Linked DNA regions of Actinoallomurus bryophytorum. The protein of the gene in region 1 binds, or shares a complex with, the protein of each later gene. Links are inferred from orthologs where the notes say so. Each region holds a gene or a part of one and is shown on either strand. Other genes may lie near its edges.

The links.
Region 2: the proteins of mfd (region 1) and uvrA are in contact, whole or in part, in a crystal structure (PDB 4DFC), measured with the Escherichia coli proteins. The link is inferred for Actinoallomurus bryophytorum from one-to-one orthologs.

Annotation. Positions count from the first base shown.
Region 1 is NZ_VFOZ01000001.1:1,417,420-1,432,384, reverse strand. The notes cover bases 5,706-9,848. They hold mfd (transcription-repair coupling factor), read left to right. Parts: upstream 5,706-6,066; coding sequence 6,067-9,648; downstream 9,649-9,848. Other genes in these bases: FB559_RS06730 (hypothetical protein), read left to right, coding at 9,671-9,848; FB559_RS06740 (class I SAM-dependent methyltransferase), read right to left, coding at 5,706-5,883. In the rest of the region: FB559_RS46090 (PKD domain-containing protein), read left to right, coding at 1-814; FB559_RS06755 (hypothetical protein), read right to left, coding at 1,080-2,351; FB559_RS06750 (sulfite exporter TauE/SafE family protein), read right to left, coding at 2,514-3,497; cysC (adenylyl-sulfate kinase), read right to left, coding at 3,588-5,105; more of FB559_RS06740, read right to left, coding at 5,167-5,705; more of FB559_RS06730, read left to right, coding at 9,849-10,396; FB559_RS06725 (nucleoside triphosphate pyrophosphohydrolase), read left to right, coding at 10,384-11,319; FB559_RS06720 (transglycosylase domain-containing protein), read left to right, coding at 11,410-13,596; FB559_RS06715 (penicillin-binding protein), read left to right, coding at 14,004-14,965. UniProt on the Escherichia coli protein: Couples transcription and DNA repair by recognizing RNA polymerase (RNAP) stalled at DNA lesions. Mediates ATP-dependent release of RNAP and its truncated transcript from the DNA, and recruitment of nucleotide excision repair machinery to the damaged site.
Region 2 is NZ_VFOZ01000001.1:7,455,353-7,469,522, forward strand. The notes cover bases 3,885-7,232. They hold uvrA (excinuclease ABC subunit UvrA), read left to right. Parts: upstream 3,885-4,194; coding sequence 4,195-7,032; downstream 7,033-7,232. Other genes in these bases: FB559_RS34555 (MBL fold metallo-hydrolase), read left to right, coding at 3,885-4,042; FB559_RS34565 (Rieske (2Fe-2S) protein), read left to right, coding at 7,142-7,232. Also shown: FB559_RS34530 (TerC/Alx family metal homeostasis membrane protein), read left to right, coding at 1-688; FB559_RS34535 (hypothetical protein), read right to left, coding at 651-974; FB559_RS34540 (hypothetical protein), read left to right, coding at 1,116-1,628; FB559_RS34545 (MarR family winged helix-turn-helix transcriptional regulator), read right to left, coding at 1,861-2,316; FB559_RS34550 (MBL fold metallo-hydrolase), read right to left, coding at 2,463-3,116; more of FB559_RS34555, read left to right, coding at 3,224-3,884; more of FB559_RS34565, read left to right, coding at 7,233-7,585; FB559_RS34570 (DinB family protein), read left to right, coding at 8,099-8,644; excinuclease ABC subunit UvrC, read left to right, coding at 9,299-11,239; RNase adapter RapZ, read left to right, coding at 11,708-12,607; FB559_RS34585 (gluconeogenesis factor YvcK family protein), read left to right, coding at 12,614-13,591; DNA-binding protein WhiA, read left to right, coding at 13,625-14,170. UniProt on the Escherichia coli protein: The UvrABC repair system catalyzes the recognition and processing of DNA lesions. UvrA is an ATPase and a DNA-binding protein. A damage recognition complex composed of 2 UvrA and 2 UvrB subunits scans DNA for abnormalities.

The DNA.
Region 1 (14,965 bases):
CGGCTCGACGGACGCGGACGGGTCCGTCACGTCCTACGCCTGGGACTTCGGCGACGGCTCGACGGGCACGGGCGCCACACCGCAGCACACGTACGCGGCGGCGGGCACCTACACCGTCAAGCTCACGGTCACCGATGACCGTGGCGGCACCGGCACCGCCTCCCAGCAGGTGCACACGAACGCGGCGAGCATCGACTACGTGGGCACGGACGTGTACAACGCCAACACCACGAACGCGACCGTGACGGTTCCCGCGGCGGTCCAGGCCGGGGACGGGCTGTTGCTTACGCTCACGTCCAACGACTCGACCAGGACCATCACGCCGCCCGCCGGCTGGCAGCAGGTCGGCACCCAGACGGTCGGCACGGCCGTGTCCACGGTCTGGCAGCGCGTCGCGGTGGCGGCGGACGCCGGGCACACCGTGTCGGTGGGCCTCAGCGACTTCGCCAAGGTCAACCTGCGGGTCCTCGCCTATCGGGGCACCAGCCTCACGGCGCCGGTGGCGACCGCCACCAAGGCGGGCGACGCGGCCACCACCACGTCGCACACCTCGCCGACGGCGACGGTCTCGGTGGCCGGCAGCTGGGTGGTGTCGTACTGGTCGGACAAGTCGTCCACGACCGGCGCGTGGAACGCCCCGAGCGGCGTGACCGCACGAGGCACCTCGATCGGCAGCGGCAGCGGGCGGGTCACCTCACTGGTCGCCGACACCGGCGGGACGGTCTCCACCGGGACGTACGGCGGCCTGAACGCCACTACGGACGCGGCGAGCCGCGCCCTGACGTGGACGATCGTGCTGGCACCGAACCAGTGACGAGATAGCGGCAGAGGCCGGGCGGCGGAGAGATCCACCGCCCGGCCTCCGTCTTTTGAGCCGTACCCCGCCGCAAGGTGCGACGGCTGCGGGGGCTCACCGTGAACGCGGCGGTGAGCCCGGAACGGCTCGGCCGGACGTGCGGCGAGACCTCCTCGGAGCACGGATCGGCGCCGAGTACTCCTAACAGAACGACGCCGCCGGACCGAGGTCCGGCGGCGTCGTCGTGTTCAGGTCCTCCGCCCAGGGGCGGTGGAGGCGCGGGCTACGAGAGCGGGAACATCCCCACGCGGCCGTGGTACTCGTGGCCGAGCTCGTCCGTGTCGCTGCCCACGAACAGGCCGCTGGAGGTGGCGACGAGGGTCTCGACGCCGTGACCGCGGGTGCGGGTCGGGTTCCAGGACAGGGCCTTGCCGCCGGTCGGGTTCAGCGCGGCGATGCCCGGACGGGAGACGGCACCGGCACCGGCGCTGTCGTGGCCCTGCGGGTTGTCCTGCCAGCGCTGGTGGCCGCCGACGTAGACGGCCTTGCCGGTCACCGAGACGGACAGCAGGGTGTCACCGCCGGTCCAGTTCACCCACGTGGGGTTCTGGCCGGCGCCGGTCTTGCTGCTCTCCCAGCGGGCCGCCGAGTCGCACAGCTGGCTCGTGCCGTGCGGCGCGCCGGTCGTGACGACCACGAAGTACGAGCCGTCCGGTGCGAAGTCGATGCCGCGCATGTAGGTGTCGAAGGAGGAGCTGCACGGGGTGGAGTACCGCTCGGTCGCCCAGGTGCTCAGCTTCGGCGTGCCCGTGGTGTTGATCATCGCGATCTGGTAGCGGCGCGAACCCGCCACCTTGGTGAAGGTGCCGTCGATGACCAGCTTCGTGTCGTCCGGGTCGACCGCCAGCTTGTAGATCTTGAGCGCGCCCTGGCGCGGAGTGGTCACCGAGAGGTTCAGCTTGGCGTCGGCCTTGCCGGTCGTGGCGTCCACCCGGGCGAGAGGAGCGTGCGTCGCGCCGGCGACCGTGGTGAACTCACCACCGATGTAGACGTGGCTGCCGCGCCGGATCATCGCGAAGACGAGGCCGTGGCCGATGCGGGCGTTGAAGCCCTTGACGGCCTTGCCGTCCGCGACGTTGAGCTTCGTCAGGCTGCCGAGACCCGCGCCGTTGGTGTTGGTGAACGAACCGGCGACGTACACGCTGCCCGAGGTGCCCGGCTGCAGCGCGTAGATGGTGCCGTCGACCTTCGGGACGAACTTGGTGTCGACCTTCCCGGTCTTGGAGTCGAAGGAGAAGATGTTGTGCCGCGCGATGTTCGTGGTCGACCCGGCGTTCTGCACGTGGTCGAAGTTACCCGCGACAACGACCTTGGTCCCGACGACCGCGATGGCGCGCACCGTACCGTCGGTGACGTTCGGCGTCGTGTTGACCGGGTTCGCCGAGACGACCGCGCTCTGCGCGATGTCGGCATCGGCCGCAGGCGCGGTGGCCCCCGCGGTGACGGCTGCGGCGGCTATGACGGCTGAGGCCGCACTGAGCACGCGTCGGCGCATGGCTTTGCTCCCAATTTTCTTCACCCGTGAACCGAGCTTGTCTATCACAGCCCGTGGACGAGATTTTGCGTGAGGGGATCGATCGAGACCTCATTGTTGCCCGTGATCGACGTTCTTGCTGTGAAAGATGTGAAATGGGAGCGACCGGGTCCGGCCGACCGGCTAAGGGCGGGCGACCGGGTCGTGACGAGTCTCCTCGCCGGCCGCTTCGGCGGCCGGGCGAAGCGAGGGCAGCGGGCGCAGGCCGTGCGCGGTGCGGATCAGCATCCATGCCGCCCCGGCCCCGGCGGCCACTGCGGCCAGCGTCCAGAGCAGCGTGAGGTTGCCGATGCCGAACATCTTCAGCGCGGACGCCAGCAGCACGAACGCCAGGATCCGCCGGATCAGCCCGCCGGGCGCGCGCGCCGAGATCAGGGAGCCGATGATCACACCGGGGATGGACCCGGCCAGCAGTGCGGTCGTGACCTCCAGCTGGAAGTCGCCGAACAGGATGTGGCCGAGCGCGGCGGCCCACACCAGCGGCACGGCCTGAAACAGATCGGTGCCCACGAGCTGGTTCGCCTTGAGCGCGGGATACAGCGCCAGGAGCGTCACGATGATGAGCGATCCCGATCCGACCGAGGTCATGCCGACGCTCAGGCCGCCGATGATCCCGACCAGGACCGTGGGCACGGGCCGTACGGTGATGACCGGTGGCGCCGTCGAGGCGGGCGATCCCGGCTCGGCCGTGCGCCGGTCGGTACGCCGCGAGGCCCGGTCCTTCATGGCCATGTAGCCGCGGATGGCGAGCCCCGCGGCGGCCAGCAGGAGGGCCACCCCCATGGCCTTGGAGATGACGTTCTGGACCTCGTTGCCGTCGCCCAGCGCGCGGGCGATGAGGACGCCGCAGAACGCGGACGGCACCGATCCGACGCAGAGCCAGCCGACGAGGCGGAGGTTGACGGTGCCGTGGCGCAGGTGCACGAGGCTGCCGACCGGCTTCATGATCGCGGCGGCGACGAGGTCGCTCGAGACCGCGGCCAGTGGTGGCACACCGAAGAACACGGTGAGCATCGGGGTCATGAGGGCGCCGCCGCCCATACCGGTCAGGCCGACGATGACCGAGACCAGCAGCGCACCCGCCGCCATCGTGTAATCGAAGTGCATCTGTATGTCCTACCGGCAAACTGGGCAAACTGCACCAATCATACCCTCCGGCGAACATGCGGCCCCGGACTCCTGGCAGGTCGGAGCCGCTCAGCCGAGGCGGATCCAGCCGCCCTCGGCGAGGTAGTCGAACACCCGCGCGACGGCGTCCTCGGGGGACATCCGCGACGTGTCGAGGGTCAGCTCCGCGTCCGCGGGCGCCTCGTACGGGTCGGAGACGCCGGTGAACTCCGGGATGAGGCCCGCTCGCGCCTTGGCGTACAGGCCCTTGCGGTCACGTCGCTCGCATTCCTCCAGTGGCGTGGACACGTGCACCAGCACGAAGTCGCCACCCGCCCGCACCATGCGGCGGACCTGCGCGCGCGTACGGGCGTAGGGGGCGATGGGCGCGCAGATGGCCACCCCGCCGTGCCGGGTGATCTCCGCGGCGACATAGCCGATGCGCCGGATGTTGAGGTCGCGGTCGTCGCGGGAGAACGTCAGGCCGGCCGAGAGCAGGCGGCGTACGACGTCGCCGTCCAGCAGCGTGACCGTGCGGCCGCCACGCTCGACCAGAGCGTCCGCCAGGCCGCGCGCGACCGTGGACTTGCCCGATCCGGACAGTCCGGTGAAGAAGACGGTGATGCCGCGTCCGTGCCGCGGCGGGTGGGCGCGCCGCAACTCCCGCGCCACCGCGGGAGTGGTGAACCACTCCGGGATCTCCTCGTCCCGGTCGAGGAGGCCGGCCAGCTCGGTGTCGGTCGGATCCTCGCGTACGTGGTCGGGGTCGATCTTGGACGTGGGCCGCCACACCTCGAGGCTCTCGTCGTAGGCCCACGGCTCCGGCGCGGCCAGCACCAGCGGCGCGGCCTCCTCGTCGGCCGCGGTGAACTCCGGCGCGAACAGGTGCGTCGCGCCGTACGCGGCGGCGACGTGTGCTCCGAGCAGCAGGTCGCGACCCGGGCGCTCGGCCAGCGGCACCGGCACGACCAGGGTGTCCGCCGGCAGCTCACGGCGGACGCTCAGCACCGCGCGTACGAGGGAGTCGTGGTGGCCCTCGCCGAGCAGCGGCAGCACGAGGACGCGTGCCCCGAGCTTTTCGGCGAGCTGGCGGAGCTGTCCCAGCTGGCGGCGGTGCAGCGGCGTGCGGGTCGCGATGGCGAGCGTCACGGCGCCGGCGAGCTCGGCGCGTACGTCGTCCGGCGGCAGGCGAAGGCCGCGGAACGGACCGTGCTCGGGAGCGCGCAGCGGCGTGACCGGACCGGCCACCCGCCACCCCGGAGCGGTGGAGGTGCGCAGCGGGTCGGCCTCGGGGAACCCCTCGGCCGGCGCCGGCTCCTCCCACGCCTCGGTCGCGGTGAGAACGGCCAGCGGCACGCCCTCCGGGTCGGTCAGGACGAGGCGGTCCTCCTTGACGAGGTCCTCAGGGACGGTGAGCGTCACCTGGGCCGGCCAAGGGGTGCCGTCCGCGAGCCGTCCGGCCGCCGCGACGGTCGCCGAGTCGACCGCGCCGAGGAACCCGGTGAGAGGGTGGAAGGCGCCGTTGAGCAGCAGCTCCAGGTCGGCCAGCTCGGCCGGGCCCGGCGTGAGAGAGGGTAGATCGCGCAGCTCGCCGGTTTCGGTGGTCAACGCGGACTCCGTTCGTGTTCGACCGCCTGTCCATTGCACTGTACGCGCTGCACAGGACGCCTCAGATGATGCGCGCGAAGCGATTTTCGGGCTTGCGGATCACCATCGTGACCTCGCTGTACGCCGAAGTCAGCCGGTTTCGGCTGAGAAGCGACAAAGTGCGGAACGCGGCCCCCATGAGACGGCCGAAGCCGGTCATGGTGTCCCGCGAGGTGTACTCCTCGGCGATGACCAGCCCGCGCATCATGCAGTACCAGCGCATTCCCTCCAGGGACGCGACCCGGTCATAGGCCACCGGCGGCGGCTGCTCCGAATGCCACAGCAGAGGCCGCAGCCAGTGCGGCAGCCGGCGGTCGAGGAAGCCGAACACGGTGTCGCGGTCGCGGAAGCGCACGACCATCAGGCCGCCCGGCTTCAGCGCGGCGACGAACCGGTCGAGCACCAGCTCCGCGTGGGAGATCCTCTCGATCAGGTGCGACGCGCGCACCGCGTCGAACACCCGTGGCGGCATGGGTACGGTGCGCAGGTCGCCCAGCTGCCAGCTGTCGAGGTCGCGGCGGGTCCGCGTGTGCGCGCGCAGCGCCGGGAGGTCGTCGTCGATCCCGGTGATGGCACGCTCGACCGATTCCCCGGCCGGGCCGAGGTCGATCTCGTCGGCCCATCCGCAGCCGGCGTCGAGGATGGCCAGCCGCTGCAGGGGTCTCTCGTAGGCGTACTCCCGGACTCGTGCTGGGAACAGGCCACCGTCGTGGATCGGCGGTGTTCGCAGGTCGGTCACAACTCCGGAGAGTAGTCGCCCGCCTATGGATCGTGTTCGCAATCGGCTTTGTCCGTGTGGTGCGTTTCGTCTTACCCGTTCGCCCGGGAGCCGCGCGTTGTGGTAACGACGTGCGCGTAAGCTGGGAACCCCGGGGTGCCACGGCTCTCGGGGGTTTCGCGCTGCCTCACCTTTGATGGGCTCATGACCCTTTCCGGACTGCTCGACGTTGCCTCTTCCGATCCTGCGCTCACCGCGGCGGCCGCCGCGGGCGGCGGGCGTCTCGATCTGATCGCGCCACCCGCGCTGCGGCCGCTCATCGGCGCCGCGTTCGCCCGAGGGCGCGGGCGCCCCGTGCTGATGGTCACCGCGACCGAGCGGGAGGCCGAGGACCTGACGGCCGCCCTGACGAGCCTGCTCGACCCGGCGGGTGTGGCCGCCTTCCCGGCGTGGGAGACCCTCCCGCACGAGCGCCTGTCGCCGCGCTCGGACACGGTCGGCCAGCGCCTCGCCGTGCTGCGCCGGCTCGCCCACGGCGACCCCGACGACCCGGCCGCGGGGCCGGTGCAGGTCGTCGTCGCCCCCGTACGCGCCGTGCTGCAGCCGATCGTGTCCGGCCTCGGCGACCTGGAGCCGGTACGCCTGCGGCCGCAGGACGAGGCCGATCTCGACGTCGTCGTACGCCGGCTGGTCGAGGCCGGCTACGACCGTGTGGACCTCGTGGAGAAGCGCGGCGAGATCGCGGTGCGCGGTGGCATCCTCGACGTCTTCCCGCCCACCGAGGAGCATCCCCTGCGGGTGGAGTTCTGGGGCGACCAGGTCGAGGAGATCCGCTACTTCAAGGCGGCCGACCAGCGTTCACTGGAGGTGGCGGCCGAGGGCCTGTGGGCGCCGCCGTGCCGTGAGCTGCCGCTCACCGAGGCCGTACGCGAGCGCGCCAAGGACCTGGCCGACGAGCACCCGGCGCTCGCCGACGTGCTGGAGCAGATCGCCTCCGGTGCCGCGGTCGAGGGCATGGAGGCGTTCGCGCCGGTGCTCGCCGAGCGCATGGAACTGCTGCTCGACGTGCTGCCCGGCGAGTCTCTGGTGATCGTCTGCGACCCCGAGCGCATCCGCACCCGCGCCGCCGAGCTGGTCAGCACCGGCCAGGAGTTCCTCGAGGCGTCCTGGGTGAACGCCGCCGTGGGCGGCGAGGCGCCGATCGACCTCGGCGGTGCCGCCTACCGCTCCCTGGAGGAGGTCCGCGACCACGCGACCGAGCTCGGCCTTCCCTGGCGGACGATCACCCCGTTCGTCAGCGTCGAGTCGCAGACCCGCACTGAATACTCTGCGGCGACCGGTGAGATGACCGAGGTCACCGAGGTTACCGGCGAGCCCGACGGCGACGCCCTGCGCATCGGGGCGCGCGCCGCGGACGCCTACCGCGGCGACACCCAGCGCGTGATGGCCGACGTCAAGGGCTGGATCCACGAGGGCTGGCGCGTCGTGCTCGTCACCGAGGGCCACGGCCCGGCCGAGCGGCTCGCCGAGGTCGTCCGCGAGGAGGGACTCGGCGCGAAGGTCGCCGACCTGGACGGGCCGCCCGATCCGTCGCTCGTGCACGTCTCGTGCGGACGCCTCGACCACGGCTTCATCTGGGACGCGGTCAAACTGGCGGTCCTCACCGAGACCGATCTTTCGGGGCAGAAGTCCTCGACCAAGGACATGCGGCGCATGCCGTCGCGGCGGCGCGGCGGCATCGACCCGCTGCGGCTGACCGTCGGCGACTACATCGTGCACGAACAGCACGGTGTGGGCCGCTATGTCGAGATGGCCAGCCGTACGGTGCAGGGCGCCACCCGCGAATACCTGATCATCGAGTACGCCAAGGGCGACCGGCTGTTCGTGCCCACCGACCAGCTCGAGGAGGTCACCCGCTACGTCGGCGGCGAGGCACCGAGCCTGCACCGGCTCGGCGGTGCCGAGTGGCAGAAACAGAAGGGCCGCGCGCGCAAGGCCGTACGCCAGATCGCGGGGGAGCTGATCCGGCTCTACTCGGCACGGCAGGCGTCCCCCGGGCACGCGTTCGCCGCGGACACGCCCTGGCAGCGCGAGCTGGAGGACGCCTTCCCCTATGTCGAGACGCCCGACCAGCTCGGCGCCATCGACGAGGTCAAGTCCGACATGGAAAAGCCGGTGCCGATGGACCGGCTGATCTGCGGCGACGTCGGCTACGGCAAGACCGAGATCGCGGTACGCGCGGCGTTCAAGGCGGTGCAGGACGGCCGGCAGGTCGGCGTTCTGGTGCCGACCACTCTGCTCGTGCAGCAGCACCTGTCGACGTTCTCCGAGCGATTCGCGGCGTTCCCGGTCGTCATCAAGCCGATCAGCCGGTTCCAGAGCGCGGGAGAGGTCGCCGAGACCCTGCGCGGCCTCGCCGACGGCACGGTCGACCTCGTCATCGGCACGCACCGGCTGCTGTCGCCCGAGACCAGGTTCAAGGAGCTCGGCCTGGTCATCATCGACGAGGAGCAGCGGTTCGGCGTCGAGCACAAGGAGCGCCTCAAGGAGATGCGCACCCAGGTCGACGTGCTGGCCATGTCGGCCACCCCGATCCCGCGCAGCCTGGAGATGGGGCTGTCCGGCATCCGCGAGATGTCCACGATCCTCACCCCGCCCGAGGAGCGGCACCCGGTCCTGACCTTCGTCGGTCCCTACGACGACAAGCAGATCGCCGCGGCCATCCGCCGCGAGATGCTCCGCGAGGGCCAGGTCTTCTTCGTGCACAACCGGGTGCGATCGATCGACAAGGTGGCCAAGCACCTGGCCGAGCTGGTGCCCGAGGCGCGTGTCGCCGTCGCCCACGGCCAGATGAACGAACACCAGCTCGAGAAGATCATGGTCGACTTCTGGGAGAAGGAGTACGACGTCCTGGTCGCCACCACGATCGTGGAGAGCGGGCTGGACATCCCGAACGCCAACACCCTGATCGTGGACCGGGCCGACATGTACGGCCTGTCGCAGCTCCACCAGCTCCGTGGCCGGGTCGGGCGCGGGCGCGAACGCGCCTACTCCTACTTCCTGTATCCGCCCGAGGCGCCGCTGACCGAGACCGCGCACGAGCGGCTGGCCACGATCGCCCAGCACACCGAGATGGGTGCGGGCATGTTCGTGGCCATGAAGGACCTGGAGATCCGCGGGTCGGGCAACGTCCTGGGCGCCGAGCAGTCCGGGCACATCGCCGGCGTCGGGTTCGACCTGTACGTCCGCATGGTCGGCGAGGCCGTACGCGAGCTGCGCGAGGACGGTCCGGCCGAGACCCCGGAGGTCAAGGTCGAGCTGCCGGTCGACGCGCACATCCCGCACGAGTACGTCCCGGGGGAGCGCCTGCGGCTGGAGGCGTACCGCCGCATCGCCGGCATCCAGGACAGCGGGGAGATCGAGGGCGTACGCGAGGAACTGGCCGACCGCTTCGGGCCGCTGCCCGTGGCGGTGCTCAACCTCCTGGAGGTGGCGCGCTTCCGCGCCCTGGCGCGGAAGGGCGGGCTGACGGACGTTACCCTGCAGGGCGGTCACATCCGGTTCTCGCCGGTACGCCTGCCGGACTCGCGCCGGGTACGCCTGCAGCGGCTGTACCCCAAGAGCATCGTCAAGGACGCGACCAATACGCTGCTGGTGCCGGTGCCCAAGACCGCTCCGCTGGGCGGGCGTCCGCTGCGCGACCAGGAGCTGCTGAAATGGTCCACCGATCTCGTGGAGGCCCTGCTCCTCCCCGAGCCGGTGGGCAGCAAGATGGGCAATGAATGAGCCATGAACGAGAAGGACACTCGTGTTCCGTAAGTCGCTGAAGGCCGCCGTCTGTGTACTGGCCGCCGGTACCGCCCTGGCCGCCTGCGGCCCCCTCAAGCCCGGCGCCGCCGCCATCGTCGGCCATGACCGCATCACCGACGCGAAGCTCGACTCCGCCGTGACGCAGTGGTCGAAGGAGCTCCCGAAGTACCCGGAGGCGCAGCAGCTCGTGCAGAAGGCCCAGGCCGACGCGCGAGCCGCGGCCGAGGGTCAGCCGGCTTCGCCTTCGGACCCGAACGAGGTCAAGCCGTTCGACCCGTCCTCGCCCCAGCGCAGCGCGCTCTTCCTGATGATCGCCATCCGGTCGTGGGACGAGGTGGGCCGCGAGAAGGGCCTCATCCCGAACCCCGGCCAGGTGGACGCCTTCCTGGCGAAGGCCGGTGGGCCGGCGGGGCTCAACACCTCCATGGTGGCCCAGGGCCTGCCGACGAGCTACAGCGATGACTTCGCACGCACCGTCATGATCCAGCAGGCACTGCTGGCGCGCTATGGCGGCGGCACCGCCGACCAGCAGGCGGAGCAAATGGCCGAGCAGCGGATGGTGGGCGATCTCGTCGGCGTCCAGCGCAAGCTCAGGATCTCGGTGAACCCGCGCTACGGCAGTTTCGACAAGGACATGCGTTTCGGCTCGATCTGCCCGCGCCTGTCGACGCCGGACAGCGGCACGCCCGACCACACCGCCGGTGAGGTCAAGTGCCAGGTCTGATCTTCCTCGCCTCCTCGCCGCGCGTCGCGCCGGGGCAGCTCACCTGGCCCGCGTGGGACACGCTCCGGTCCGCCGGCCGCGTCCTGACCGGGTCGGAGGACCATCCGCAGCTGCCGTACGTCCGCGCGGCCGGGATCGAGGTGTCGGTGGCGGCACCCGACGCACGTGCGCTCGTACACGCCGCGGTGAGCGGCGGCGTGGTCTGGATCGCCGCCGAGGACGGCGACGAGACCCTGATGCGTGAGGTCGGCGCGGTCCTGGTCGGCATGGAGGATCCGGTGGAGGTCGAGGTCCAGCACGGGGCCTACGACCTGCCGGGCGCGCGCATGCTCGACCTCGTCACGGTGATGGAGATCCTGCGCCGCGAATGCCCCTGGGACCGCGAGCAGACGCACGCCTCGCTCGGCCCGTACCTGCTCGAAGAGGCCTACGAGGTCATCGACACGATCGAGAACGGAGACCTCGAGGCCCTGCGCGAGGAGCTCGGTGACGTCCTGATGCAGGTCGTCTTCCACGCCGAGGTGGCCGAGGACTTCACCTTCGACGACGTGGCCGAGGGCATCGTGGACAAGCTCCTACGCCGGCACCCCCACGTGTTCGGCGAGGTCACGGTGGCCGACGCGGACGAGGTCAACGCCAACTGGGACAAGATCAAGTCGGCCGAGCGCGGCGACGACGCGTCGATCTTCCACGGGGTGCCGATGGGACAGCCGGCCCTCTCCCTGGCCGCCAAGCTGCAGCGGCGTGCCGCCAAGGCGGGCGCCCCCGAGGGCCTGTTCGCCGATGAGGGCGTGGGCGCCGAACTCTTCGCCCTGGTCGCCCGGCTGCGTGACGAGGGCCGCGATCCCGAGGCCGACCTGCGCGCCGCCGCCAGACGCTTTCACGACCGCGTACGCGCCTGGGAGGACACGGCCGGCGAATAGCCATCAAGCCGTGAGAGCGCCCATAACCGACGAAACGCCGTCCAAGGTTTCCGGTTACCACCCGTGTGGGGATGACCGCGGATTGTGGGGGTGAAAACGGGAGATACGCTCGTCAGGCTGCGTGATCTGGCGACCGTCGCTTTCATCGCGGGCCTCCTGACGGCGTTTCTCGTGCTCCCGTACGCCCTCATGGGCGGGTTGAGCGTCCGTGCGGCCAACCGCGGGTTCCAGTCGCTGCCCGCCGACCTGATCACGCCCGCGCTGCCCCAGGGCTCGGTGATCCTCGCCGCCGACGGCACCAAGCTCGCCACGTTCTACTACGAGAACCGCGTCGAGGTGTCCATCGGCCAGGTCGCGCCGATCATGCGGCGGGCGATCGTGGCGATCGAGGACAGCCGCTTCTACGAGCACGGCGCGCTCGACGTCAAAGGCACCATCCGGGCCGTGATCGCCAACGTGCGGGCCGGCGGCGTCATCCAGGGCGGGTCGACGCTCAGCCAGCAGTACGTCAAGAACGCCCTCGCCGAGATGGCCGACTCCCCCGCGGAACGCCGCAGCGCGCTCGAACCGACCGCCGGCCGTAAGCTGCGCGAACTGCGCTACGCCGTGGGCCTGGAGAAGAAGCTCACCAAGGACCAGATCCTGGAGCGTTATCTCAACATCGCCTACTTCGGCGACGGCGCGTACGGCATCGAGGCCGCCGCACGGCACTACTTCGGCGTGCACGCCGCGGCACTCACGCTCGCGCAGGCCGCGACGCTGGCCGGGATCGTACGCTCGCCGCAGACCTACAACCCGCACCTGCACCCCAAACGCGGACGTGAGCGCCGTGACCTCGTGCTGAACCGCATGCTCGAGCTCAAGGTGATCACGCCACCGGAGTCGGCGGCGGCCCGCTCCCAGCCGGTCCACCTGCGGATCACCAAGACGCCGAACGGCTGCGTGAACAGCTCCGCGCCTTTCTTCTGCGACTACGTGCAGCGCGACATTCTGGGCAACCCGGTGTTCGGCAAGACCCTCCGGCAGCGCCGCGCGCTGCTGCAACGCGGTGGGCTGCAGATCCACACCACGCTCGAGCCCAAGATGCAGAAGGCGGCGCAGCACGCCGTGGACCGCCACGTCCCGCCGAAGAACAGCTCGGGCAAGGCGGCGGCGGAGGTCCTCATCCGGCCGGGAACGGGCGAGATCACCGCGATGGGCATCGACCGGAAGCTGGGCGACAGCAGCAAGCGCGGCATGATGTGGGTCAACCTCGCCGCGGACTCCGACCACGGCTCCAGCCTCGGGATGCAGGCGGGCTCGACGTTCAAGGTGTTCACGCTGGCCGAGGCCCTGCGCCAGGACATGCCGTTCGGGCAGAAGCTCTTCGCGCCCAAGGAGTTCCTCCCCACCGGCTTCCGCGACTGCGCCGGTCACCGCGTCGGCGACACGACCGCGCTCGGCAACGCGGGCGACGGCGAGGGGGGCAAGGACTTCAGCCTCATGACGGGTACCTGGCATTCGGTGAACACGTTCTTCCTCGAGCTCGAGCGCAAGGTCGGCCTCTGCGAGACGTACAAGATGGCCACCCGGCTCGGCATGCGGAAGGCCACCGGCGGAAAGCTCCAGCAGTACCCGTCCTTCACCCTCGGCTTCAACACGGTCTCACCGGTGCGCTTGGCGGCGGCGTACGCGGCGTTCGGTGCCCGCGGCAAGTACTGCTCGCCGATCGCGATCACGGGCATCGGCTCCCCACGTGGGCCGGTCAAGGTGCCGAGTGCCGGATGCCACCAGGCCATCGACACCGATGTCGCCGACGCCGTCAACCACGTTCTCGGCGGCGTACTGACCAAGGGCACCGCCAAGGGAAACGAGATCGGCCGCCCGGCGGCGGGCAAGACGGGCACGGTGGACAACTTCTCCTCGGCCTGGTTCGCGGGCTACACCCCGGACATGGCCAGTGCCGTCTGGGTCGGCGACCCGCGCGGGGGCTACAAGCACCCGCTGCGCGACGTGTGCCTCGGCGAGGGGTGTTTCGGGCAGGTGTACGGCGCGGACGTCCCCGCGCCGATCTGGCGCGACACGATGACGGAGGCGTTGCAGGGCGTGCCGGAGCACGGGTTCACCGCGCCCGGTGGGGGCTTCTTCCGTAAGGGGAGCGGTGAGGAGGAGGACGACAAGGACAAAGACAAGGACAAGGACAAGGACAAAAAGCACGACGCCGAGAAGGGCGACGGCAAGACCGATCGCGATGACGACGGCCTGGGACCGGAGTTCGACTGGCTGTTCCCGCCGTAGGAGCAGCCGTAGTGGTGCGGACGGCCGTTGTGGGATTACTCCTGGAGGGGTATCTGGAGCGTTGCGTCCACATGTGGACAGGTGGGGCTCGTGTTACGGCTGGGCGGCCCGGTCCGTTCGGGCCGTCGCGGTGCTCGGCGAGGTCGGAAGGGGGCGGCCCGGTCGCGGCGGGCGCGCATCGGTCGCCAGAAAAATGTGCACTTTGTAACTTATGGAGCCGTCTAGCGGGATAAGTATCTGTTTTGTTAGGCGGGTGAGATCAAAGCAGGCACTGGAGGACGTACCCTGAGCGCGTGTCGTCTGGGGTGGCCCCGCAACATCGAGTCCTCCGAATCCTCTGGCGCCTCGCAGGTACGGGGGTGGTCGCCGGTGTGCTGGCGGCCCTTATCGCGTTTTCCACAATCGGGATGCTCGGGGTGAGTGCCCGGGACGGTGCCAACTGGTTTCAGGCCGTCCCCGCCGACATCAGCACACCCCCGGTGGCCCAGCGCTCGGTCATCCTCGCCGCGGACGGGTCGAAGATCGCGACCTTCTACTACGAGAACCGCGTGGACGTCCCGCTGAACAAGGTCGCCCCGGTCATGCGCAAGGCGATCCTCGCGATCGAGGACAACCGCTTCTACGAGCACGGCGGCCTTGACCTCAAGGCCACCTTCCGCGCCCTGGCCAGCAACCTCGTGGCCGGTCAGGTGACGCAGGGCGGCTCGGGCATCACCCAGCAGTACGTCAAGAACCTCCTGGTCGAGACCGCGAGCAATGACGAGCAGCGTGACCTGGCCCGCGCCACCACGCCCGCTCGCAAGCTGAAGGAGCTGCGCCTCGCGGTCGCGATGGAGAAGCGCTACACCAAGGACCAGATCCTGGAGCGCTACCTCAACATCGCCTACTTCGGCGACGGCGCGTACGGGGTCGAGGCCGCGGCCCGGCACTACTTCGACAAGTCGGCGGCGACGCTCACCCTGCCGGAGGCGGCGCTGCTGGCCGGCATCGTCCGCTATCCGTACGCCTACGACCCGACCGTGAACCCCAAGACGGCCACCGACCGCCGCAACACCGTGCTGGCGCGGATGGCCCAGATCCACTGGGCGAACGCCTCCGACGCGGAGGACGCCGAGCACACGCCGCTGGACCTGCACGTCAAGTCGACGCCGAACGGCTGCGTCGAGAGCAAGGCCCCGTTCTTCTGCGACTACGTGCAGCGCGAGATCCTCACCAACCCGATCTTCGGCCCGACCGACAGCGCGCGGAAACTGCTCCTACAGAGCGGTGGCCTGACCATCCGTACGACGGTCGACCCGAAGATGCAGAAGGCCGCGCAGCAGGCGGTCGACCACTACGTGCCGCAGAAGAACTCCAGCCACAAGGCGTC
Region 2 (14,170 bases), 6.0 Mb from region 1 along the record:
GCTCCTCGTCGGCATCTTGATCGCACTGTTCATGCGAGGCGTCTTCATCATCGTCGGCGGCGCCGCGCTGGCCCGCTTCGAGTGGCTGTTCTACCTCTTCGGACTCTTCCTCATCTGGACCGCACTCGGCCTGCTGCGGGGCGGCGACGACGACGAGTTCAAGGAGAACGTCCTGCTGCGGTGGGTGCAACGTGTCATGCCGGCCACCGGGGAGTACTACCGTGACCGGCTGACGGTGCGCGTGGACGGCCGCCGCCTGGTCACGCCCATGCTCATCGTCATGGTCGCGATCGGGTCCACGGACCTGCTGTTCGCGCTCGACTCCATCCCGGCCATCTTCGGCCTGACCAAGCAGTCCTACCTGGTCTTCACGGCCAACGCCTTCGCCCTGATGGGCCTCCGCCAGCTCTACTTCCTGCTGGGCGGGCTGCTCGAGCGACTGGTCTACCTGAACAAGGGACTGTCGGTCATCCTCGCCTTCATCGGCGTCAAGCTCATCCTGGACGCGATGCACACGACCGGGTTCGAGTGGGCGCCGCAGGTGCCGATCTGGCTGTCCCTCGCCGTGATCGGGGTGACGATGCTGGTGACGACCGTGACGAGCCTGCTGAAGGCCCGGCGCGATGCCGCGAAGGCGGCCGAGCCGGTGCCTACCGGAGTCGGGGACGCAGAGCGAACGCCACGTTGATGACGGCGATGGCGAGCCACACGACGACAAGCCCCGCCAGCCCGGCCTGTACCGCCGCGATCGCGGTGACCGGGATCGAGACACCGAGCGACACACAGGCGATGGTGACCGTCACCGCCCGCTCACCCTTCTCGGTCTCGGCGCTGATCGGCCGCCGTACCGCCGTGGCCTGCTCGATGCGTTCGGCCACCGCCTCGACGAAGGCCGCATCGTAGTCCGGCCCGAGCTCGCGGCGGGCGGCGAGGGAGGCGGCCAGATCGCCGCGTGGCAGCTCGGAAGTAGTCATTTTCCCTTTGTACGCCCGAGAATCCGGATTCGCGTCCGCCGAACGGCCGATATGCCGCTAACACCTGAGTATGACCCGGAGCCTGGGCCCCCGAACCTTGTACGGTGAGCGGCACGGGTCGCCGTTTTGGGGAGGTTGGGAATGCGCACGGTCGCGCCCGCGGTGACGAGGGCCGCGGCGATCGGGACGGCGGTCGCCGCCGTCGGTGTGCTCGCGTTCACCGCCCTCGTCAACTCCCAGGGCACTCACCGGCAGGTCCGCGCGGCGCCTACGAGGCCCGTCACGCCGGTACCCGTCTCGACGCTGCCGGGCAGCATCGAGTCACCGGCCGAAGGGACCAACCGGCCACGGGTCACGGCCCGGCAGAAGAAGCTCTGGCTCCGGGGCCTGGCCGGCACCTGGACGCGGGACGGCAAGCACACCTACTTCCGTTTCCACGTGGACGGCACCGGAGAGTGGAACGCCTTCGGGCAGAAGCTCTGGACCGGCAAGGCCACCCCGCGCGACGCGAAGACCTTCGTCCTGTCCGACCCCGACGGCCACGGCGGAGCGTACTGGCAGGTCAGCCTGCTTCGCGGCCGAAAGCTGCTGTTCGCCGGCACCCGCCAGACGTTCGTCAAGGCCGTGTCGCGCAGGACCTCGTCTCGCTCTTAGGGTCTGTCTCATGGTCGTGCTGTCGCCGTGTGGCGCCGCTTGGGGCGGCGCTTGGGCGGCGTTATCCACAGAACTCCGCTCTACTTCCGCCCGCCGCTGTTCTGGCTGGACAATGAGAGTGGGATGGCACCCCCCGGGTGGGCGGGCTCCAGGACGGGGCGGGTCCCAGGACGGGTGGGGCCCAGGACGGGTGGGGCCCAAACAGGCGGGGCCCAGGACGAGGGTTTCGAGACTAGTCGCTGGGGCTCTCGGCGAGGGCCTCGAGGGCGCCGAGCGCGCCCACCAGCGCCGCACGCTGCTCGGGCGACAGCGTGCCCAGCTGTCCGACGAGGAACGCCGAGCGCTCGCCGCGCAACTGCTCGAGCTGGCGGCGGCCCTGCGCGGTGATGGCGAGCAGCGTGGCGCGCCGGTCGTCGGAGTCCGGCATGCGCCGCAGCATCCCCTGATGCTCCAGCGAGGCGACCAGGCGGCTCTGTGTCGGAGCGGTGACACCTTCGTGCGCGGCGAGGTCGCCGAGGCGTACCGGGCCCAGCGCGTCGACGCTGGCCAGTGTCGAGGCCTGGCTGGAGGACAGGGTCTGCGGACCGTGCTGGCGGACGCGGCGGTTGAGCCGCCCCAGGGTCATTCGCAGGCGGGCGGCCAGCTCAACGTTCGTCAGGCCCTCGGCCTCGGGCACCTGGTTGGTCACGCCGGTCATCTTTCCCTACCCGCCGCCTCACCGAGATCGCGCATCCGGGGCGCGCTTGATGAGCATGCCCATTCCCCCATCCTGCTGCAAGAACACCTGGTAATGCAGCTCTCACGGTCGGCGATCCGCCGGTGTGGCCGCGGCGGTCACCAACCGCGTTCGCGCCACTCCGGAAGATGGGGGCGCTCCTTGCCGAGCGTGGTGTCCTTGCCGTGACCGGGATACACCCATGTGTCGTCCGGAAGCGTCCCGAAGACGCGCTCCTCGAGATCGTTCATGAGCTGGGTGAACAGCTTCGCGTCGCCCCAGGTGTTGCCGGGACCGCCCGGGAACAGGCTGTCGCCGGTGAACAGGTGCGGCGTGTCACCGTCGTCGTAGCGCAGCGCGATCGAGCCGGGTGTGTGTCCGCGCAGATGGATGACGGACAGTGTGCTGCGGCCGACCTGGACGGTGCCGCCCTGCTCGGCCGGCTCGGTCACCGGCAGCGGCAGGGCCTCGGCGTCGTCCGGATGCGCGACGAGCCGTGCGTGCGTGGCGTCGATCACGGAGGTGAGGGCGCCCCAGTGGTCCTGGTGGCGGTGCGTGGTGACGACGCGGGAGAGCGGGCCGTCGCCGATGAGCGCGGACAGGCGCTCGGGCTCGCTCGCCGCGTCGATGAGGACCTGCTCGCCCGTCGCCGTACAGCGGAGCAGGTAGGCGTTGTTGTCGTACGGTCCCACGGCAAGCTTCGTGATCGTCAGGCCGGGGAGTTCTCGTACGTCGGGTGCGCCACCGACCTCGACGTCGCCTGTGTAGCTCACTCTGTCCTCCGATCGGACATCGTTTTCTGGGCTTCCGGTCCCCCCGGTGGCCACGCGCTCCCCATCCTTCCACGCCCTCGTCGCGACGCGGGAGATACGCTGCCGGTATGCGCGATGATCTTCCCATCTGCCGGACCTGTGGCGTTCAGTACGGTGCGGCGCGTACCGGCTGCCCCATCTGTGAGGACGAGCGCCAGTACGTCGGCTGGGACGGTCAGCGGTGGACGACGCTCGCCGAGCTGCGCGACGCCGGGCACCAGGGCCGGATCGAGGAGGAGGGGCCGGGGATCGTCGGGATCGGCGCCACGCCGCCGACCGCGATCGGGCAGCGTGCCCTGCTCGTACGCGCGCCCTCGGGCAACGTCCTGTGGGACGCGATCACCTACATCGACGACGACCTGGTCGCCCGGGTACGTGAGCTCGGCGGGATCTCGGCGGTCGCGATCAGTCATCCGCATTTCTACGGCTCGATGATCGAGTGGGCACACGCGTTCGACGCCCCCGTCTACATCCACGAGGCCGACCGTGAGTGGGTGGCGCGGCCCGACGACTCCGTCGTCTTCTGGACGGGCGAGACCCACGTGATCGGCGACGGGCTGACTCTCGTCAACGCGGGGGTGCACTTCGCCGGCGGGCAGGTCCTGCACTGGCGTGACGGCGAGGAGGGCCGTGGGGCGCTGCTGTCGGGCGACATTCTGACGGTCGTCCAGGATCGGCGTTATGTCAGCTTCATGTACAGCTACCCGAACCACATTCCCGAGCGCCCCCGGGTGATCCGCCGGGCGCTGCGGCTGCTGGAGCCGTACCCGTTCGAGCGCGTGTACGGCGCGTGGTGGCGGCGGATCGTGGCCGCGGACGGCATCGAGGCCGTACGCCGGTCGGCGGAGCGTTACCTGGAGCGCGCGCTGGACGACGCGCCCGAGTAGCCGTTCCGGTGGCGGCCCTTATTCGAACACGTGTACGGTTTCCGTGCGACGAGCGGGTCGCGTGTGGTCATCTGGAAGAAACCGTCACACCCACTCGTTAGCCTGAAGCTGACCTGTCTTAACCAGGCTCTCAAGGGGATTACGGATTCGCCGTGGCTGACCGTCTCATCGTGCGCGGAGCACGTGAACACAATCTCAAGGACGTCTCGCTCGATCTGCCGCGCGACGCCTTGATCGTCTTTACCGGCCTGTCCGGTTCCGGTAAGTCCAGCCTCGCTTTCGACACGATCTTCGCCGAGGGCCAGCGCCGTTATGTCGAGTCCCTGTCCGCGTACGCGAGGCAGTTCCTCGGCCAGATGGACAAGCCGGACGTCGACTTCATCGAGGGCCTGTCGCCCGCGGTCTCGATCGACCAGAAGTCCACGTCGAAGAACCCGCGTTCGACCGTCGGCACCATCACCGAGGTCTACGACTACCTGCGCCTGCTATGGGCGCGCATCGGCCATCCGCACTGCCCGGTCTGTGGCCGCACGATCCACAAGCAGACCCCGAGCCAGATCGTCGACCGGCTGATGGAGTTCGAGGAGGGCACCCGTTTCCAGGTGCTCGCCCCGGTCGTACGCGGGCGCAAGGGCGAATACGGCGAGCTGTTCCGCGAGATGCAGACCAAGGGCTTCTCGCGGGCCCGTGTCGATGGCGCCGTCGTGCGTCTCGACGAGGCGCCGAAGCTTAAAAAGTACGAAAAGCACGACATTGAGATCGTCGTCGACCGGCTGAGCGTCAAGGACGGCTCGCGGCGCCGCCTGGCCGACTCGGTGGAGACCGCGCTGGGGCTGACCGGCGGCACGATCATCCTCGACTTCATCGACCTGCCCGAGGACGACGAGCAGCGCGAGCGGATGTATTCGGAGCATCTCTACTGCCCCTACGACGACCTGTCGTTCGACGAGCTGGAGCCGCGCTCGTTCTCGTTCAACTCTCCGTACGGCGCCTGCCCCGACTGCACCGGCCTGGGCACCCGCATGGAGGTCGACCCCGAGCTGATCGTGCCCGACGTCGAAAAGACCCTGGGCGAGGGCGCCATCTCGCCGTGGTCCGGCGGGCACGTGAGCGACTACTTCCTGCGGCTGCTCGGCGCGCTCGGCGAGGCGATGGGCTTCGACCTGGACACGCCATGGGAAAAGCTCCCGGCCGCGGCGCGCAAGGCCGTGCTCAAGGGCCATGACACGCAGGTCCACGTGAGCTACCGCAACCGCTACGGACGGCTGCGGTCCTACTACACGACCTACGAAGGCGTGATCCCCTACGTCCAGCGGCGCCACTCCGAGGCCGAGAGCGACTCCAGCCGCGAGCGGTTCGAGGGCTACATGCGGGAGATCCCGTGCCCCTCGTGCGCGGGCCGGCGCCTCAAGCCGGTCGTGCTGGGCGTCACGGTCAACGAACGCTCCATCGCGGACGTGGCCGCCATGCCGATCGGTGAGTGCGCCAAGTTCCTGCTGGCGATGGAGCTGAACGACCGTGAGAAGCACATCGCCGAGCGGGTGCTGAAGGAGATCAACGCCCGGCTGGGCTTCCTGCTCGACGTCGGCCTCGACTACCTGACCCTCGACCGCGCGTCGGCCACGCTCGCCGGCGGCGAGGCGCAGCGCATCCGGCTGGCCACCCAGATCGGCTCCGGTCTGGTCGGCGTGCTGTACGTCCTGGACGAGCCGTCGATCGGGCTGCACCAGCGCGACAACCACCGGCTGCTGGAGACCCTGATCAGGCTCCGCGACATCGGCAACACACTGATCGTCGTCGAGCACGACGAGGACACGATCCGCGCGGCGGACTGGGTCGTCGACATCGGCCCGGGCGCGGGGGAGCACGGCGGCCAGGTCGTCGTGACGGGCACCGTCGAGGACCTGCTCACCTCGGAGACCTCGATGACGGGCGCCTACCTTTCGGGCCGCCGCGAGATCCCGGTCCCCGAAGGCCGCCGCAAGCGCCAGCGCGGGCGCGAGCTGGTCGTCAAGGGCGCACACGAGCACAACCTGCACGACGTCGACGTCGCCTTCCCGCTCGGGGTGTTCACCGCGGTCACCGGGGTTTCGGGGTCCGGCAAGTCGACGCTGGTCAACGACATCCTCTACATGGCGCTCGCCAAGCAGCTGCACGGCGCGCGTACGGTCCCGGGCCGGCACAAGCGCATCAACGGCCTCGACCAGGTCGACAAGGTCGTGCACGTCGACCAGTCACCGATCGGCCGCACCCCGCGGTCCAACCCGGCCACCTACACAGGCGTCTTCGACCACGTGCGCAAGCTGTTCGCGGCCACGGCCGAGGCGAAGGTGCGCGGCTACCAGCCCGGACGGTTCTCCTTCAACGTCAAGGGTGGCCGCTGCGAGGCCTGCTCGGGCGACGGCACGATCAAGATCGAGATGCAGTTCCTGCCGGACGTCTATGTCCCCTGCGAGGTCTGCCACGGGGCCCGCTACAACCGGGAGACCCTGGACGTCCACTACAAGGGCAAGACCATCTCCGAGGTTCTGGACATGCCGATCGAGGAGGGGCTCGACTTCTTCGAGGCGATCCCCGCGATCCGGCGCCACCTGCAGACGCTCAACGACGTCGGTCTGGGCTACGTACGTCTCGGACAGCCGGCCCCGACACTGTCCGGCGGCGAGGCTCAGCGGGTGAAACTCGCCTCTGAGCTGCAGCGACGTTCGACCGGGCGTACCATCTACGTACTCGACGAGCCCACAACCGGCCTGCACTTCGAGGACATCCGCAAGCTCCTGGGCGTCCTGGGCCGTCTCGTCGACGGGGGCAACACCGTCATCGTCATCGAGCACAACCTTGACGTCATCAAGACGGCCGACTGGATCATCGACATGGGTCCCGAAGGTGGCTCGCGGGGTGGCACGGTCGTCGCCACCGGCACGCCCGAGCAGGTCGCGAAGGTCGAGGAGAGCCACACCGGCCAGTTCCTCGCCAAGGTCCTCAAGTGACCGTCGCGCCGTAGGGCGAGACCGAAACCGGGGATTTGCCCGCGAATTGAACCGACCCGATGGCTCCACCGTGTAGTCAGGGAAGTCATCGAAGCCAAGGAGGACCCAAATGCCGTTCGACCCGTCCAAGCCCGAACCGGAGTCCAGCCGCAGGGGGATGCTGCTCGGAGTGGGCCTAGTCGGTCTCGCCGGCACGTTGAGCGCCTGCGGCGGCTCGAAGGACGACTCGTCGGCTGATTCCTCGGGGAGCGGCGACAAGAGCAGCGGCGGGACCCTGGGCAAGGCAAGTGACGTCCCCGTCGGCGGCGGGAAGATCTACAAGTCCGAGAAGGTCGTCGTCACGCAGCCGAAGCAGGGCGAGTTCAAGGCCTTCAGCGCCGTCTGCACCCACCGCGGCTGCACCGTGGACTCCATCTCGGGCGGAAAGATCCACTGCCCGTGCCACGGCAGCGCCTACAACGTGGCCGACGGCTCGGTCGCCAACGGCCCCGCCTCCAAGCCCCTGCCGCCCAAGTCCGTCGCCGTCCAGAACGGCGAACTCAAACTCAGCTGACCCACGCACGCCACGTCGCGGTCACGGCCGCCCAGCCGCGACCGCGACACGCACGTCTTCCTGAGCCCCAACCGGTAGCCCGGCCCAGCCCGCCACGCCAGCCCTCCGAAGCCCACGACGCGGGCGGCGAGAGCGGTGGTCCGAGAGGGCGAGGACCTGCACGGACTCGTCGCAGGGCGTCGTCGGGCTGATCTCGCCGTGGAACTACCTGCTGACGCTGAGCGTCCCCGACGCCGTCCCTGCTACCTGGTCGCGGTCCGCGCCGACTGCCTGACCGTCTGGCCGCGGGGCGTGCCCGGTTGTGATTCGTGGCGGTCGCGTGACCGGCCGTCTGGTCGCGAGGTGCGTCGCGCGTGCCCGGTCGCGGTTCGCGTCGCCCGGCCGTGGACGGTGCAGACCGCCCGACCACGATCCGCGCCTGCCGACCGTCCAGCCGTTCCCCTGCCGGTACTGCTGACCTCTTGCCCATCGCCGGCAGGCCGTCTTGTCGGTGCCCACTGCAATGCTCTGGGCATGGCCGAGATTCCTGAGGACAGCTATGCGCAACCGTGGGGTGCCGATCCTCGCAGCTCGCCTCCGCTCGTCGGCGACGAGCGTGAGATCCTCACCGGGTTCCTTGACTGGCACCGGCAGACGTTCGCGCTCAAGTGTGCCGGGGTCTCCGCCGGGCGGCTGTCCGAAAAGGGCATCCCGCCGTCCGGGCTCAGCCTGCACGGACTACTGCGCCATCTCACCGGGGTCGAGCGATGGTGGTTCAGGGTCCAGTTCGCCGGCGAGGAGCTGCCGTTGCTCTACTACTCCGACGACGATCCCAACCAGGACTTCGACGCTCTGGACGGCGACGTCACCGAGGCGTTCGCGCTCTGGCAGAGCGAGTGCGAGCGCGCCCGGGAGATCGTCGCGCGGGCCGGTTCCCTCGATGAGACCGGCACCCGGCAACGGACCGGCGAGCCGTTCTCACTGCGCTGGGCACTCGTGCAGATGATCGCCGAGTACGCCCGCCACAACGGCCATGCCGACCTCCTACGCGAGCGGATCGACGGTGCCACGGGATACTGAGAGCAGGCGAGGCCCCCGGACCGGCCACCTCATCTCGCGCTCCTCGCCTCCGCTCGTCGGCGCTGCGCGACAGCCGGACGGTCCAGGCAGCAGGGCAGACCCAGGCGATCTATGGGTCGGTCTGCCGACGCGCGGTGTCGATGGCGGAGTCGGTGGCGGTGGGGCACGTGTGGCGACGGTGAACGCCGCTGGCCCGGGTGGCTGTTCGGCCGCGGGGAGGCGCGGTGATCCTCGGACGGTACGGGGCGCCGGGGGTGCCGAAGGGCGGCCGATCCCGGTGCGTCCGATCAACGCGGTGGCGGGGGCACGTCGCGGCGATGGCGGATGGCAGCCCCGTCGCGAGGACGCGCAACGACCATGCGTCGACAGGGGACGGTGATGACGGCAGTCCCGTCGGGTGGCTGCCCGACCGGGGCGGAGAACCCACAAACGCCCCGCGCTGGCAGGGGACGGTGGTGAGCGGCCGGTCGACGCGGTGCCGGGGGAGGGGCGTGCGGTGGTGGTGGTTCGGGCGGATGGCTGCTCGGCGGTGGGGAGGAGACGCGATGACCATGTGGCGGCAGGAGGACGGCGATGGCGGCGGAAGGCGGCCGATCCGGGGCGTGGGCGGCCAACGCGGCGTACTCCGTCCGGCTCGGCACTAGGCTGACGGACGTGGCAGATCCGGCGTCGTACCGGCCCGCCCCAGGTACCATCCCCGAATCGCCCGGGGTGTACCGATACCGTGACGCGAACGGCAGGGTCATCTACGTAGGCAAGGCGAAAAACCTGCGTGCCCGGCTTAATTCCTACTTCACCGATTTCGCCGGGCTGCATCCGCGTACGCAGACGATGTTGCAGACCGCGGCGGGTGTCGAGTGGACGGTGGTCGGCACCGAGGTCGAGGCGCTGCAGCTCGAATACTCGTGGATCAAGGAGTACGACCCGCGGTTCAACGTCAAGTACCGCGACGACAAGTCCTACCCCTACCTCGCCGTGACGATGAACGAAGACGTCCCGCGGGTGCAGGTGATGCGCGGCGCCAAGAAGAAGGGCGTGCGCTACTTCGGCCCCTACTCCCACGCGTGGGCGATCCGGGAGACCGTCGACCTGCTGCTGCGGGTCTTTCCCGTGCGTACGTGCTCCGCCGGGGTGTTCCGGCGGCAGCAGCAGATGGGCCGGCCCTGCCTGCTCGGCGACATCGGCAAGTGCTCGGCGCCCTGTGTCGGCCGGATCAGCGAGGACGGGCACCGCGACGTCGCCGCGGACTTCTGCGACTTCATGGCCGGCGACACCGCGCGTTTCATCAGGGCGCTGGAAAGGGACATGCGCTCGGCCGCCAAGGAGCAGGAGTACGAACGCGCCGCACGGCTGCGCGACGACATCCGGGCCCTGCAGCGCGCCCTGGAAAAGCAGTCCGTCGTGCTCGGCGACACGACCGACTGCGACGTGATCGCCCTGGCCGACGACCAGCTCGAGGCCGCCGTCCAGGTGTTCTACGTACGCGGGGGGCGCATCCGCGGGCAGCGCGGATGGGTCGTCGACAAGGTCGAGGACGTCACCGCCGGCGAGCTCGTCGAGCAGTTCGTCCTCCAGATGTACGGCGACATGGCGGGCGACACGGTGCCCCGCGAGATCCTCGTGCCGACACTGCCGCCCGAGCAGGACGCGGTGGTGGAGCTGCTCACCGAGCATCGTGGTGGCCGGGTGGACCTGCGGGTGCCCCGTCGTGGTGACAAGAAGACGCTGATGGAGACGGTCGAGCGCAACGCCAAGGAGGCGTTCAAGCAGCACAAGACGCGCCGCGCCGCCGACCTGACCAGCCGCAGCAAGGGCCTGCAGGAGATCCAGGACGCCCTCGAACTCGACCAGGCGCCGCTGCGCATCGAGTGCTACGACGTCTCCAACCTCCAGGGCACCCATGTCGTGGCGTCGATGGTCGTCTTCGAGGACGGTCTGCCGCGCAAGAGCGAATACCGCAGGTTCTCCATCAAGACCGTCGAGGGCCAGGACGACGTACGGTCCATCAACGAGGTGATCACCCGGCGGTTCCGCCGCTACCTCGAGGAGACGGAGAAGACCGGCGAGCTGGACGTCCTCGGCGAACGCGAGGAGGGCGGCCCGATCGACCCGGAGACCGGCCGTCCGCGCAGGTTCGCGTACCCGCCCAACCTCGTCGTGGTCGACGGCGGCGCGCCGCAGGTGGCGGCCGCTCAGCGTGCCCTCGACGAGCTCGGCATCGACGACGTCAGCCTGTGCGGCATCGCCAAGCGGCTGGAGGAGGTCTGGATGCCCGGCGAGGAGGATCCCGTCATCCTGCCGCGCAACAGCGAGGGCATGTACCTCCTGCAACGGGCGCGCGACGAGGCGCACGACTTCGCCATCAGGTTCCACCGCAACAAGCGTTCCAAAGGCATGATCGTCAGCGAGCTCGATGCCGTGCCGGGGCTGGGGCCGAGCCGGCGCACCGCGCTGATCAAGCATTTCGGGTCGGTGAAGCTGCTCAAGGAGGCCGGACCGGACGAGATCGCCGAGGTTCCGGGCATCGGACGGCGCACCGCTGAGACCATTGTCGCGGCACTGCACGCGCAGGACGGGGGAACAGGACGTGAGTGATCTCCGAAGCGGGAGACCCGGCGAGGTGACGTCGCCGCGAGGGCCGGACGGCCTCACCCGCCGGCACCGCGGAAAGCACGCGGGCGAGCGACGCCGGGCCCGCGCCCGTACGGGGCACCTCGCTTCCGCCCCCGGGGTGTCCTGGGCGCGCGGCGGTGGAGGACCCCGCCTAGCGGCACGCCCGAGCGTGAGCGCCGCACGCGGCCAGGCCCCGGACGGCCTCGCACGCAGGCACCACGGAAAGCACGCGAGCGAGCGACACTGGGCCCACGCCCGTACGGAGCAGCTCGCTTCCGCCCCCGGGGTGTCCTGGGCGCGCGGCCGTGGAGAACCCCGCCTCGCCGTACACCCAGGCCAGGGCGTGAGCGCCGCTCGGGGCCGGGCACGAAAGATGCGCGAGGCCACCACCGGCACGGGGACTCGAGTGCCAGGGGACGGCGCCGGCCGTTCCGGACGCAGGGAGGCGGCGTGAACACCACGAGCGGCAGCCTCGCAGGCACCCCTCAGGTGCCCGACATCGTCATCATCACCGGCATGTCCGGTGCCGGCCGCAGCACGGCCGCCAAGTCGCTGGAGGACCTCGACTGGTTCGTGGTCGACAACCTGCCACCCGGCCTGCTCGCCACGATGGCCGACCTCGCCGAGCGCGGGCAGGGCGCGGTGCCCCGCATCGCCGTCGTCGTCGACGTGCGCAGCCGGGCGTTCACCACCGACCTGCAGTCCGCGTTCGACGAGCTGGAGGCGCGCGGCGCACACCCGCGGGTGGTGTTCCTGGAGGCATCCGGCGACGTACTGGTCCGCCGGTTCGAGAGCGTACGACGGCCGCACCCCCTCCAGGCCGACGGCCGGATCGTCGACGGCATCGCGCGCGAGCGAGAGCTGCTGCGCGAGGTACGCGCCGAGGCGGACCTGGTCATCGATACCAGCTCGCTCAACGTCCACGAGCTGCGTGCCAAGATCGTCGGGTTCTTCGGCGGTGAGGGCAACGAGTCCAGCCTGCGCGCGACGGTCGTCTCGTTCGGCTACAAGTACGGGTTGCCGGTCGACGCCGACCTCGTGGTCGACTGCCGCTTCCTGCCCAACCCGCACTGGATCCCCGAGCTGCGCCCGCACACCGGGCGTGACGCCGACGTGCGTGACTACGTCCTGTCCCGGCCGGGCGCCAAGGAGTTCCTCGACGCCTACTCCGAGGTGCTGCGCCTGCTCGTGGAGGGCTACGAACGCGAGGGCAAGCACTACGTCACGCTCGCCGTCGGATGTACGGGTGGCAAGCACCGCAGTGTCGCGATGGCCGAGCAGATCGGCGGCCGGCTCCGCGACGAAGGTCTGGACCTCCAGGTCGTCCATCGGGATCTCGGACGGGAATAACACAACGTGGCTTCCCCCAGCGTCGTCGCCCTCGGCGGCGGGCACGGGCTGTACGCCTCACTGTCCGCGCTCCGTCGCGTGACCGACCGGCTCACCGCCATCGTTACCGTCGCCGACGACGGAGGTTCGAGCGGGCGGCTGCGCCGCGAGCTCGGCGTCCTGCCACCGGGAGACCTGAGGATGGCGCTCGCCGCGCTGTGCGGTGACGACGAGTGGGGGAGCACCTGGAGCGAGGTCGTCCAGCACCGCTTCCTCAGCCAGGGCGAGCTACACGGGCACGCGGTCGGCAACCTGCTGATCGTGGCCCTCTGGGAGCTGCTCGATGACCCCGTCGTGGGGCTGGACTGGATGGGCCGGCTGCTGCGCGCCGAGGGGCGGGTGCTGCCGATGGCCTCGGTACCCCTCGACATCGTCGCGGAGGTACAGGGCGCCGACCCGGCGGCGCCGAACGCGATCTCCAAGGTGCGGGGCCAGGTGGCCTGCGCGAAGACGCCCGGTCAGGTGCTCAGCGTCTCGCTGATCCCCGAGGACCCGCCGGCGAGCCCGGAGGCGCTGCGCGCCGTCGAGGAGGCCGACTGGATCGTCTTCGGTCCCGGCTCGTGGTTCACCAGTGTGCTCCCGCACCTGAAGGTCCCCGAGCTGGCCGGGGCGCTGCTGCGTACGAAGGCCAAGCGGCTAGTCGCGCTCAACCTCGCGCCGCAGCCGGGGGAGACCGACGACTTCTCGCCGCAGACGCATCTTGAGGTCCTGCGGGCTCACGCGCCCGAACTGAAAGTCGATGTCGTGCTCGCCGACCGGAATCTCGTCGATGAGCCCGATGTTCTGGAGAAGGCGGTTCGTACCCTCGGAGGCAGGCTGGCCCTGGCCGACGTGGCCGCGGAAGATGGATCTCCACGGCATGATCCGGCACGGTTGGCCCAAGCGTTCGCACAGATCTTCGCCAGCGGCCACGTGACGCGGCGGGATTCGGCGAGACTGCCCTGACGGGATGTTGGCAACAGGGGGAGGATCACATCCATGGCGATGACCGGCGTGGTGAAGGACGAGCTGAGCAGGCTGTCCGTCATGAAGCCGTGCTGCCGCAAGTCCGAGGTGTCGACGCTGCTGCGTTTCGCCGGGGGACTGCACATTGTGAGCGGACGGATCGTGATAGAGGCCGAGCTCGACACCGGAGCCGCGGCGCGACGCCTGCGCAAGGACCTCGCCGAGGTCTTCGGTCACACCTCCGACGTCGTGGTGCTGGCGCCGAGCGGGCTGCGCAAGGGCAATCGCTACGTCGTGCGCGTCTTCCGCGACGGTGAGTCGCTGGCGCGTCAGACCGGTCTGATCGACAATAACGGCCGCCCGGTACGCGGGCTGCCCAGGCATGTGGTGGCGGGGGCCGCCTGCGATGCCGAGTCGGCGTGGAGGGGGGCGTTCCTGGCGCATGGATCGCTCACCGAGCCCGGACGCTCGATGTCGCTGGAGGTGACCTGCCCCGGGCCCGAGGCCGCACTGGCACTGGTCGGCTCCGCGCGGCGGTTGCGCATCCACGCGAAGGCACGCGAGGTACGCGGCGTGGAC